Regions from separate parts of the Streptomyces sp. NPDC001204 genome, predicted to be linked through region 1. Evidence: riboswitches for the same ligand, from Rfam matches in the RefSeq annotation. Region 1 holds a riboswitch; the other holds the start of a gene.
What was found. Region 1 has a riboswitch for S-adenosylmethionine ahead of ACWC91_RS11500 (aminotransferase class V-fold PLP-dependent enzyme). Riboswitches for the same ligand answer to the same signal wherever they lie in the genome.
Positions count from the first base shown of each region.

Region 2: it holds a riboswitch for S-adenosylmethionine, as region 1 does, so the genes downstream of both, thrC (threonine synthase) here and ACWC91_RS11500 (aminotransferase class V-fold PLP-dependent enzyme) in region 1, are expected to answer to the same signal.

Region 1 is NZ_JBSFJL010000006.1:256,072-261,423, forward strand. It holds gene qcrB (cytochrome bc1 complex cytochrome b subunit) at 1-658, shown strand, start outside; gene trpD (anthranilate phosphoribosyltransferase) at 805-1,869, shown strand; SAM riboswitch class IV at 1,955-2,071, shown strand; gene ACWC91_RS11500 (aminotransferase class V-fold PLP-dependent enzyme) at 2,236-3,606, shown strand; gene ACWC91_RS11505 (Lrp/AsnC family transcriptional regulator) at 3,633-3,914, opposite strand; gene ACWC91_RS11510 (rhomboid family intramembrane serine protease) at 3,911-4,663, opposite strand; gene ACWC91_RS11515 (hypothetical protein) at 4,818-5,057, shown strand; gene ACWC91_RS11520 (NYN domain-containing protein) at 5,124-5,352, shown strand, end outside.
Region 2 is NZ_JBSFJL010000007.1:118,427-123,778, forward strand. It holds gene otsB (trehalose-phosphatase) at 1-493, shown strand, start outside; gene ACWC91_RS12495 (alpha,alpha-trehalose-phosphate synthase (UDP-forming)) at 508-1,947, opposite strand; gene ACWC91_RS12500 (glucosyl-3-phosphoglycerate synthase) at 2,031-3,011, opposite strand; SAM riboswitch class I at 3,142-3,311, shown strand; gene thrC (threonine synthase) at 3,330-4,613, shown strand; gene ACWC91_RS12510 (MoaD/ThiS family protein) at 4,610-4,885, shown strand; gene ACWC91_RS12515 (cold-shock protein) at 5,316-5,352, shown strand, end outside.

The sequences.
Region 1 (5,352 bases):
GGTCAACTTCTGGGGCCACACGCTCGTCCTGGGCGTGTTCATCCCGCTGGTCCTCTTCGGCCTGGTCCTGGCGGCGCTGGCGGTCTACCCGTTCATCGAGTCCTGGATCACCGGCGACAAGCGCGAGCACCACATCCTGGACCGTCCGCGCAACGCCCCGACGCGTACCGCGTTCGGTGTCGCCTGGATCACGATGTACATGATCACGCTGGTCGGCGGCGGCAACGACCTGTGGGCCACGCACTTCCACCTGTCGATCAACGCGGTCACCTGGTTCGTCCGGATCGGCTTCTTCGTCGGACCGATCATCGCGTTCGTCGCCACCAAGCGGATCTGCCTCGGCCTTCAGCGCCGCGACAAGGAGAAGGTGCTGCACGGTCGCGAGACCGGCATCATCAAGCGCCTGCCGCACGGTGAGTTCATCGAGGTCCACGAGCCGCTCAGCCAGGAGCAGCTCTACACGCTCACGGCGCACGACCAGTACGAGCCGGCCGAGATCGGCCCGGCGGTCGACGAGAACGGTGTCGAGCGCAAGATCAAGGGCTCGCAGAAGCTGCGCGCCAAGCTCAGCAACGCGTACTACGGCGAGGACAACCAGATCCCGAAGCCGACCGTCGAGGAGTACAGGGAGATCACGAGCGGCCACGGCCACCACTGATCACTGACCGCTGAGCGTCGCCACGCCACGGTCGAAGGGCCCCGTCCGATCCCCGGACGGGGCCCTTCGCCATGCCCGGGGCTGGATAGGGTGGACCTGTTCGAGACACGCGTCCCGCATACGGGACACCGACCCAGGAGCGGCATATGAACGCTGTGACCCCCGCTGGAGGCAACACCGCGGCGGGCCGCTCCTGGCCCGCCCTGCTGAACGGCCTGCTGGACGGCCGGAACCTCACCGCCGACGAGACCGCCTGGGCGATGGACCTGATCATGCGCGGCGAGGCGACCGACGCGCAGATCGCCGGGTTCGTGGTGGCCCTGCGGGCCAAGGGCGAGACGGTGGAGGAGATCACCGGCCTGGTCCGGACGATGTACGAGCACGCCAATGTGATCGAGGTGCCCGGAGAGACCGTCGACATCGTCGGCACCGGCGGCGACGGCGCCAAGACCGTGAACATCTCCACCATGTCCTCGATCGTCGTGGCCGGCACGGGCGCCGGCGTCGTCAAGCACGGCAACCGGGCCGCGTCCTCCGCCTCCGGAGCCTCCGACGTACTGGAGAAGCTCGGCGTCAATCTGGAGCTGACGCCGCGGCGGGTGGCCGAGGTCGCTCAGGAGGCCGGAATCACCTTCTGCTTCGCGATCAAGTTCCATCCGGCGCTGCGCCACGCGGGCGCCGCCCGCGGCCAGTTGGCCATCCGCACGGTCTTCAACGTGCTGGGCCCACTGACCAACCCGGCCAGGGTGCGGGCCCAGGCCGTCGGGGTCGCGGACCCGCGCATGGCACCGGTCGTCGCCGGCGTCTTCGCCGAGCGCGGCCACTCCTCCCTGGTCTTCCGGGGCGACGACGGCCTCGACGAGCTCACCACGACCGCCACCTCCCAGGTCTGGATCGTCCGGGGCGGCAAGGTGACCCAGGAGCGCTTCGACCCGCGGGACGTCGGCATCGAACTGGTGCCCGTGGAGGCGCTGCGGGGCGGTGACGCCTCGTACAACGCCGAGGTGGCCCGCCGCCTGCTGGACGGAGAGCAGGGGCCCGTACGGGACGCCGTCCTGCTGAACTCCGCGGCGGCGCTGGTGGCCCTGCGGCCGGGTCCGGGCACCCTCGCCGAACAGATCCGGGCCGGGATGGACCGCGCGGCGGAGTCGATCGACTCCGGGTCCGCCAAGCGCACGCTGGAGCGCTGGGTGGCCGTCAGCAACGCCTGAGCCCCGAACCTCCCGCCGCAAGGCGCAGTCCACGATCCGGACTGCGCCTTGCGCGTGGAAGATCGTGTGGCAGGATGCTGAAACAGGTCATGAGTGACAGCCATGTGGCCCCGGCCGGCTGTCCGGCAACCCTCCGTCCGTGGCGGGGTGCCCCGGGTGAAGACCAGGCCGTAGGCAGCGAGGCCTACGGCAAGCGCGGACCCCTCGCGTCACCAGGGGTCCTGGTCGTACGAGGGAGCCTCCCGTGAGCAAGCGAATGCGTTAGGGCGTAGAGCCCCGCCTCCGCATCACCCTTTTCACCCTTCTCCACGCTCGAGCCATGCCTGCTCGCGTGGTGATTTCGCCTGCTTTCACGGGAGTTCAGCCATGTCCGTTTCCGCCGTCCCCACCGTCGCCGCCGACCAGTCCGTCTGTGCCCCGCTGCCCGTGCTGGGCCGGGACGTCACCGTTCCGCTCGTCACCGGTGGGGAGGTCACCTACGCGGCGCTCGACTACGCGGCCAGCGCGCCCGCCCTCCAGCGCGTCTGGGACGACGTGGCGGCGTACGCGCCGTACTACGGCAGCGTCCACCGCGGCGCCGGCTACCTCTCCCAGCTCTCCACCGACCTCTTCGAGAACGCCCGGAAGACGGTCGCCGAGTTCCTGGACTGCCGTGCGGAGGACCAGGTGGTCTTCACCCGCTCCACCACGGACTCCCTCAACCTGCTCGCCCGCGCGCTGCCCGCGGACTGCCAGGTCTTCGTCTTCGAGACCGAGCACCACGCCTCGCTGCTTCCGTGGCGGGACGCGCGGGTGACCTGCCTCGACGCCCCGCGCACCGCGGAGCAGGCCGTGGCGACCCTGGAGCGGGCCCTCGCCTGCCGCGACCCCCACGGCCCCGCCCTGGTGTGCGTCACCGGCGCCTCCAACGTCACCGGCGAGCTGTGGCCCGTACGGGAGCTGGCCGCCGCCGCCCACGCGCACGGCGCCCGGATCGTCCTGGACGCCGCCCAGCTCGCCCCGCACCACCCGGTGTCCGTCCGCGACCTCGACGTCGACTGGGTCGCCTTCTCCGGCCACAAGCTGTACGCCCCCTTCGGCTCCGGCGTCCTGGCCGGCCGCGCCGACTGGCTGCGCGAGGCCGAGCCGTACCTCGCGGGCGGCGGCGCGAGCCGCACGGTGGCGCGGCGCGCCGACGGGTCCGTGGACGTGCGGTGGCACGAGTCGGCCGCCCGCCACGAGGCCGGGTCCCCGAACGTCATCGGCGCCTACGCCGTCGCCTCGGCCTGCACGGCGCTGACCGAGGCCGGCTTCGACGACCTCGTCGCGCGTGAGCGGTACCTGATCCGCAAGGTGCGGGCGGGCCTCGCCGAGGTGCCCGAGGTCAGGGTGCTCTCCCTGTTCGGCGACGACGCCCCGCGGGTCGGCGTGATCTCCTTCGTCGTGGCGGGCTGGAACAGCTCCCACTTCGCCGCCGCCCTCTCCGCCGAGTACGGCATCGGCGTCCGGGACGGCCTCTTCTGCGCCCACCCCCTGGTCCGCACCCTGCTGGGCGGCGATCCGCAGAGCCAGGGCGAGTGCGGCGCGCCCGAGGCCGCCCCGGGCGAGAAGTCCCTCAACGCCATCCGCGTGAGCTTCGGCGCGGGCACGCCCGACGAGCACGTGGACCGCTTCGTGGCGGCGGTGCGGGAGCTGGTCAGGGACGGCGCGAAGTGGACGTACCGCACGGAGGACGGACGCTGCGTGCCCGCGGTGTGATCCGCCCGCTCAGGAGCCCGGGGCGGTCAGGAGTCCAGCCCGATGGCGAACGCCGCCTCCAGGTCGTGCTGCGAGTAGGTGCGGAAGGCCACGTGCGTGTCCGTCCCCTCGACGCCCGGGATCTTGCTGATCCGCCCCGGGATGACCTCCGCCAGGTCCTCGTGCTGCCGCACCCGGACCATGGCGATCAGGTCGTACGTGCCGGTGACGGAGAAGACCTCGCTGACCGAGTCCAGTGAGGCGATTTGCTCGGCGATCTCGGGGATCCGGTCCACGCTGGTCTTGATGAGGACGATCGCGGTGATCACGGCTGGTTCTCTCCCTCGGGGGCCGGAGCAGGGGCGGCCTTCACTCTAGTCTTCCGGCCGAAGCCGGCCCACGCGCAGGCGAAGCCCAGGGCGAAGCCCACCACGTGGGCCAGGTAGGCGACCTGCGGTCCCTCGGCGGCGCGCCCGGCGGCCAGCCACTGGAGGGCCGCCCAGAAGGGCAGCACCACCCACGCGGGAAAGCGCAGCGGCAGGAAGAACAGGAACGGGAAGAGACTGGTCACCCGGGCGCTGGGGAACAGGTAGAGAAACGCGCCGAGGACCGCCGAGATCGCGCCCGAGGCCCCCACCAGGCTCTGCCCGGAGGCGGCGTTGGCGACCGCGTAGCCCACCAGGGCCAGGTAGCCGCAGCCGACGTAGAACAGCGTGAACCGGACCCGGCCCATGCGCTCCTCGGTCATCGCCCCGAAGACGTAGAGGAAGAGCATGTTGCCGAGCAGGTGCACCCAGCTGCCGTGCACGAACAGGGCCGTCGCGGGGGTGAGGGCGGCCCGGAACGAGCCGGTGAACAAATCGGCGGGGATCACGCCCCACCGCCGGAAATAGGCCCGCTGGGCGAGCAGCAGCGCGTCCCCCGTGCCGTAGGAGGGATTGAGGCCCGCCGCCGGGCCGGCCACGAAGATCAGACAGCACAGGACGATCAGGACGCACGTCACCGGCGCCTGCATGCTCCGTACCGCCCTGGCCGCCCTGATCGTCCGGGCGGCCACCGTGTACCTGTTGCCGATCATGTGCACAGAGCATGGCGTAACCGGACGCAAGCGCACAGACCGCCTCGCCGCCGTGGACGGACCGGCGCCGAGTCGCCGCCAGGCCGTAGGGTTACGTGCCACACGCCCAGGGAAGCTGGCGCGTCATGGACACAGAAGGAAGCGAACAGTCACGATGACGGTTCCCCTGCCGACGGCCACGACCCGGTGGCGCTGCACCCTGTGCGGCAACCTCACCCGTTTCGACGTGACCCGTTCGTCGAAGGTCGTCGAGTACGTCCACCTCGACCTGGCCGGAGAGCCGCAGGTCGAGGAGCGCGAGGTGGTCAGTGAGACGATCGAGTCGGTGCGTTGCCGCTGGTGCAACGCCGTGGACCAGGTGGAACTCGTGGACAGGCCGGGCGCCGGCTCCTGAGCGGAGCGGGCCCGCACAGGCGACCCCCGCGGGGGTCCGCGAAGCACAGAGGCATTGGGGTGACGGATGGCGGAGACACAAGGCGGGGGGCCGGGCGACGGCGCCGCCGAGGTGCTCGACCGTCCCCTGCCCGACGGAGTGCGCCACCGGGTCGTCCAGATCGTCTCCGACTCCTTCGGCACGCTGACGTTCGCCGAGCTGCCGCCGCAGCTGCGGCAGTACGCCCGGTTCACCCCCAGTCGCCGGGCGAAGTTCGCGGGCAACGCGATGGCGGCCGCGCTGGAGACCGATCCGC
Region 2 (5,352 bases), on a different contig from region 1:
CCCGCACCCCGGTGTCGCGGCGGTCCGCGCCGAACTGCCCGGCCTCCTCGACCGGATCGGCGCCCGGCACGGCACCTGGATCGAGGAGAAGGGCCGCTCGGTCGCCGTCCACACCCGCCGCGCGGACGACCCGCAGGCCGCGTTCGAGGCGCTGCGTGAGCCCCTCGCCGACCTGGCGGGCCGCCACGGGCTGATCGTCGAGCCCGGCCGCATGGTCCTCGAACTGCGTCCCCCGGGCATGGACAAGGGCGTCGCCCTCCTGGACTGCGCCCGCGCCCTGGGCGCCACGTCGGTCCTGTACGCGGGCGACGACCTGGGCGACCTGCCGGCCTACGCCGCGGTCGACGGACTCCGCTCGGACGGGATCCCGGGCGTCCTGGTCTGCAGCGGCAGCACGGAGGTCACGGAGGTGTCGGAGAGGGCCGACCTGGTGGTGGACGGCCCGACCGGGGTGGTGGCACTGCTGAGGAACCTGGCGGACCACCTCGCGTAGAGGCTTCGTTCGGATCAGGCCCCTCGGCCGCCCAGCTCCTCCAGCTGGTCCAGGAACCACTGAGCGGGCGGCAGCGCGGTCGCGGCGGCGGCCAGCCGCTTCGTCCGCTCCGCCCGCTCGTGCTCCGGCATGCTCAGCGCCCGGTGCAGCGCCCCGGCCGTCCCGACCACGTCGTACGGGTTGACGACGACCGCGTCCTCCCCCAGCTCCGCGTACGCCCCCGCCTCCCGCGACAGCACCAGCGCACACCCCGAGTCGGAGACGACCGGCACCTCCTTGGCGACCAGGTTCATCCCGTCCCGGATGGGGTTGACCAGCGCCACGTCGGCGATCCGGTACGCCGCGAGCGACCGCGCGAAGTCGTCCTCCACGTGCAGCAGGACCGGGGTCCAGCCGGGCGTCCCGTAGCGCGCGTTGATCTCCTCGGCGACCCGTCGCACCTGCTCCGTGTACTCCCGGTACACCGCGAGGTCCTGCCGCGAGGGGTAGGCGAAGGCCACGTGCACCACCCGCTCGCGCCACTCCGGGCGGTCCTCCAGCAGCTGCCGGTACGCGTGCAGCCCCCGCACGATGTTCTTGGACAGCTCGGTCCGGTCCACCCGCACGATCGTCCGGCGCGGGGCCCCGTCCGGGCCGGCGCCGATCTCCTCGCGCAGCGCCGCCATCCGCTCCTCGACGTCGGCCCGGTGCGACCGCTCCCGCAGGAACTCCGCGTCCGCGCCCAGTCCGTGCACCCCGATCCGGGTGCCCCCGAGCCCGCCGACGAGCGCGTCGCAGCACCCGGCGAACGCGTCCGCCCACCGCTGGGTGAGGAAGCCCAGCCGGTCCGCGCCCAGCATCCCGCGCAGCACCTGCTCGGCGATGTCGTCGGGGAGGATCCGGAAGTAGTCCGCCGGCGCCCACGGCGTGTGCGAGAAGTGCCCGATGCGCACATCGGGCCGGAAGTCGCGCAGCATCCCCGGCACGAGCGTCAGGTGGTAGTCCTGCACCACCACGGCCGCCCCCTCGGCCGCCTCCTCCGCCAGCGCCTCGGCGAAGGCCAGGTTGTAGGCCTCGTAGGACTTCCAGCGGCGCCGGAACTCCGCGTCGAAGACCGGCTCCAGCGGGGTCTGGTACAGCATGTGGTGGACGAACCACAGCACCGAGTTGGCGATGCCGTTGTAGGCGTCGGAGAAGACCTTCGCGTCGATGTCGAGCATCCGCACCTGCTGCCCGCCGGTGGCCTCCGACGGCAGCCGGCGCCCGCCCTCGAAGCGGCCCGCCGCCTCCCGGTCGGCGTCGCTCAGCGCGGCGCACACCCACACCGCGCCCGCCTCCGGGCCGATCGCGGAGAGACCGGACACCAGCCCTCCGCCTCCGCGCCGTGGGTGGAGCGAGCCGTTCTCGCGCACCTCGTACGAAACCGGGCCGCGATTGGACGCGACCAGCACCTCGGCACCGTGCGTAGAAGCCATACGCCTCAACCTAGCCCGGCCCCGAAACGCTCAAACGTACGGTTCCGCTTCGTAGCCGGCGGACGGCGGGCGGTACCGGTGTTTCACGCCACCTGCCGGGTCGCGTACTCCGCGATCTCGGCCATCGGCGGACGCTCCTCCGTGTCCACGTGGTACGTCCGCGGCTCGAAGCCGTTCTCGCCGCGGACGAACTGGGTGAGGCAGGGGCGCACGAGGTGGCCCCGGGCCAGGCGCAGCTGGGCGGTGCGGTAGATCGCGGCGGCCATCCGGCCGAGCGCCTGTCCGTCCTGGTGCCGGTGCCTGCGCACCCCGACGTCGACCTGGGCGAGCGCGTCCAGGCCCACCAGGTGCAGCGCGTCGACCAGCATGCCCAGCTCGACGCCGTAGCCGACCGGGAAGGGCAGCTGTTCGAGGAGTGAGCGGCGGGCCGCGTACTCGCCGCCCAGCGGCTGCACGAAGCCGGCCAGCTGCGGCCAGTGCATGTTGAGCAGCGGGCGCGCCATCAGCTCGGTGACCCGGCCCCCCTGTCCGGCCTGCCCGGCCGCGGCCGGTCCGGAGGTGTGCCCGCCGGGCACGGTGAAGGGCCGGTCGTACATCGCCTTGACCAGGTCCACGTCGCGTTCGGTGAGCAGCGGGCCCACGATGCCGGTGACGAAGTCGGAGGAGAACTCCCGCAGATCGGCGTCGACGAAGCAGACGATGTCCCCGCGGGTGACGAGCAGGGAGCGCCACAGGACCTCGCCCTTGCCCGGCACGGCCGGCAGGCGCGGCAGGATCTCGTCGCGGCGCACCACCCGGGCGCCGGCGGCGGCGGCCACCTCGAAGGTGCGGTCGGCGGAGCCCGAGTCGACGACGACGATCTCGTCGACGAGCGGCGCCCGCTCCACGAGGTCGCGGCGGATCACCGCGACGATGTCGCCGACCGTCGCCTCCTCGTTCAGCGCGGGCAGCACCACGGAGACCGACTGGCCGGTGCGCTGCTTGGCCGCCAGGATCTGGTGGAGCGGCCGGTCGGCCACGGACCAGGAGCGGGTGGCCAGCCAGTGCTCGACTTCTTCCAGCACGGTCAGCGGCTCCTCACTGTTGTCTCGCGCTTCGGACGACTGACTCAGCCGTCCTGGCCTTCCGTTACAGTCTGAACAACGCGGACGACCATCCCATGCCGGGGGTCACCTCCGCGTCACAACCGAATACAGCTCATCCAGAGGGGCAGAGGGACACGGCCCGATGAAGCCCCGGCAACCCTCCAGCCGGTTCTCGTATCGACTGCTGTGCGAGCACAGCCGATCGACTTCGCGAGGCTCCCGGCTAGGGAAGGTGCCAAATCCGTCTCACGGCGAGATGCGTCGTGAGGAAGATGAGGAGAAAGGGCCTCGCCTCACATGGCTGTGCAGACCGTTGTAAGCAGCACCGACTCCACTGTGGACCTCGGCCCCGCCGCGGCGCTGAGCTGCCGCGAGTGCGGTCACCGCGTCCCCCTCGGCCCGGTCTTCGCCTGCGAGGAGTGTTTCGGCCCGCTGGAGATCGCCTACGACTTCTCGGCCTACGACACCGAGGAGCTGCGCAAGAGGATCGAAGCGGGCCCCGCGAACATCTGGCGCTACGCGCCGCTGCTGCCCGTCCCCGCGGACGTCGCCGGCAAGCCGAACCTGAACCCGGGCTGGACCAAGCTCGTCCGGGCCGACCGCCTCGCCCGCGAACTGGGGGTGACCGGCGGGCTGTACGTGAAGGACGACTCCGGCAACCCGACGCACTCCTTCAAGGACCGTGTGGTCGCCCAGGCGCTGGAGGCGGCCCGCGCCTTCGGCTTCACCACCCTCTCCTGCTCCTCGACCGGCAACCTGGCCGGCGCCGTCGGCGCAGCGGCCGCCCGCGCCGGGCTCCGCTCCTGCGTGTTCATCCCGCACGACCTGGAGCAGGGCAAGGTCGTGATGGCCGCGATCTACGGCGGCGAACTCGTCGGCATCGAGGGCAACTACGACGACGTGAACCGTTTCTGCTCCGAGCTGATCGGCGATCCGGCCGGCGAGGGCTGGGGCTTCGTCAACGTCAACCTGCGGCCGTACTACGCCGAGGGCTCCAAGACGCTGGCGTACGAGATCTGCGAGCAGCTCGGCTGGCGGCTGCCGGACCAGATCGTCGTCCCGATCGCCTCGGGCTCCCAGCTCACCAAGATCGACAAGGGCCTGCGGGAACTGATCGAGCTGGGGCTGGTCGAGGACAAGCCGTACAAGATCTTCGGCGCCCAGGCCGAGGGTTGCTCGCCGGTGTCCACCGCCTTCAAGGCCGGCCACGACGTCGTGCGGCCGCAGAAGCCGAACACGATCGCCAAGTCCCTGGCCATCGGCAACCCGGCCGACGGCCCGTACGTCCTGGACATCGCGCGCCGCACCGGCGGTGCGGTGGAGGACGTGACCGACGAGCAGGTCGTCGACGCCATCAAGCTGCTGGCGCGGACCGAGGGCATCTTCGCCGAGACGGCGGGCGGTGTGACGGTCGGCGTGACGAAGAAGCTGGTCGAGGACGGTGTCCTCGATCCGACGAAGACCACCGTCGTCCTCAACACCGGCGACGGGCTGAAGACGCTGGACGCGGTGGCCGGCACCGGCCTGACCGCGACGATCCGTCCGACCCTGGACTCCTTCCGAGAGGCTGGCCTGGCATGAGCGTGACCGTCCGTATCCCCACCATCCTGCGCACCTACACCGGCGGCCGGGCCGAGGTGAGCGCCGAGGGCGCGACCCTGTCCGAGGTCATCTCGGACCTGGAGAAGAACCACACGGGCATCGCGGCACGGGTCCTGGACGACCAGGGCAAGCTGCGCCGCTTCGTCAACGTGTACGTCAACGACGACGACGTCCGGTTCGAGCAGGGCCTCGAGACGGCCACCCCGGACGGCGCGGGCGTCTCGATCATCCCGGCGGTCGCCGGCGGCTGATCATTACCTTCGGTAATCCTGGTCACGCAGAGTTCATCGAATTGCCCCCTCCGTGAGAGAAGCGGAGGGGGCAATTCTGTGTGGTTGAGCACGGTAGAGTTGGGGAACGCGCCCCCGAACTCCGAATCCGGGGCCATGGATTCCTGCCGCGGGCCCGGCAAGAAGTAGCCAAAGTCTGCGGGCCTTCTGCGGCATTTGCCTTGTTTGCGGGGCCCGACTTGCCCTCAATTCACGTGAATTCTCCCTATATTCCGGACCGCGTACGTCCAGATTTCTCGTCCGATTGACCTGTTGCAGACGGCAGTTGGACAGATACATTCAGCCGCGGTCGACGCGTTCCGGCGCACGCCCCCGATCCACGGGGGGTGAGGTCTGACCCGGATCCGCGAAGTGTGGATCTGTGCAAGGGCCAGTAATAGGGGAGTTAGGCATGGCTCAGGGCACCGTCAAGTGGTTCAACGCGGAGA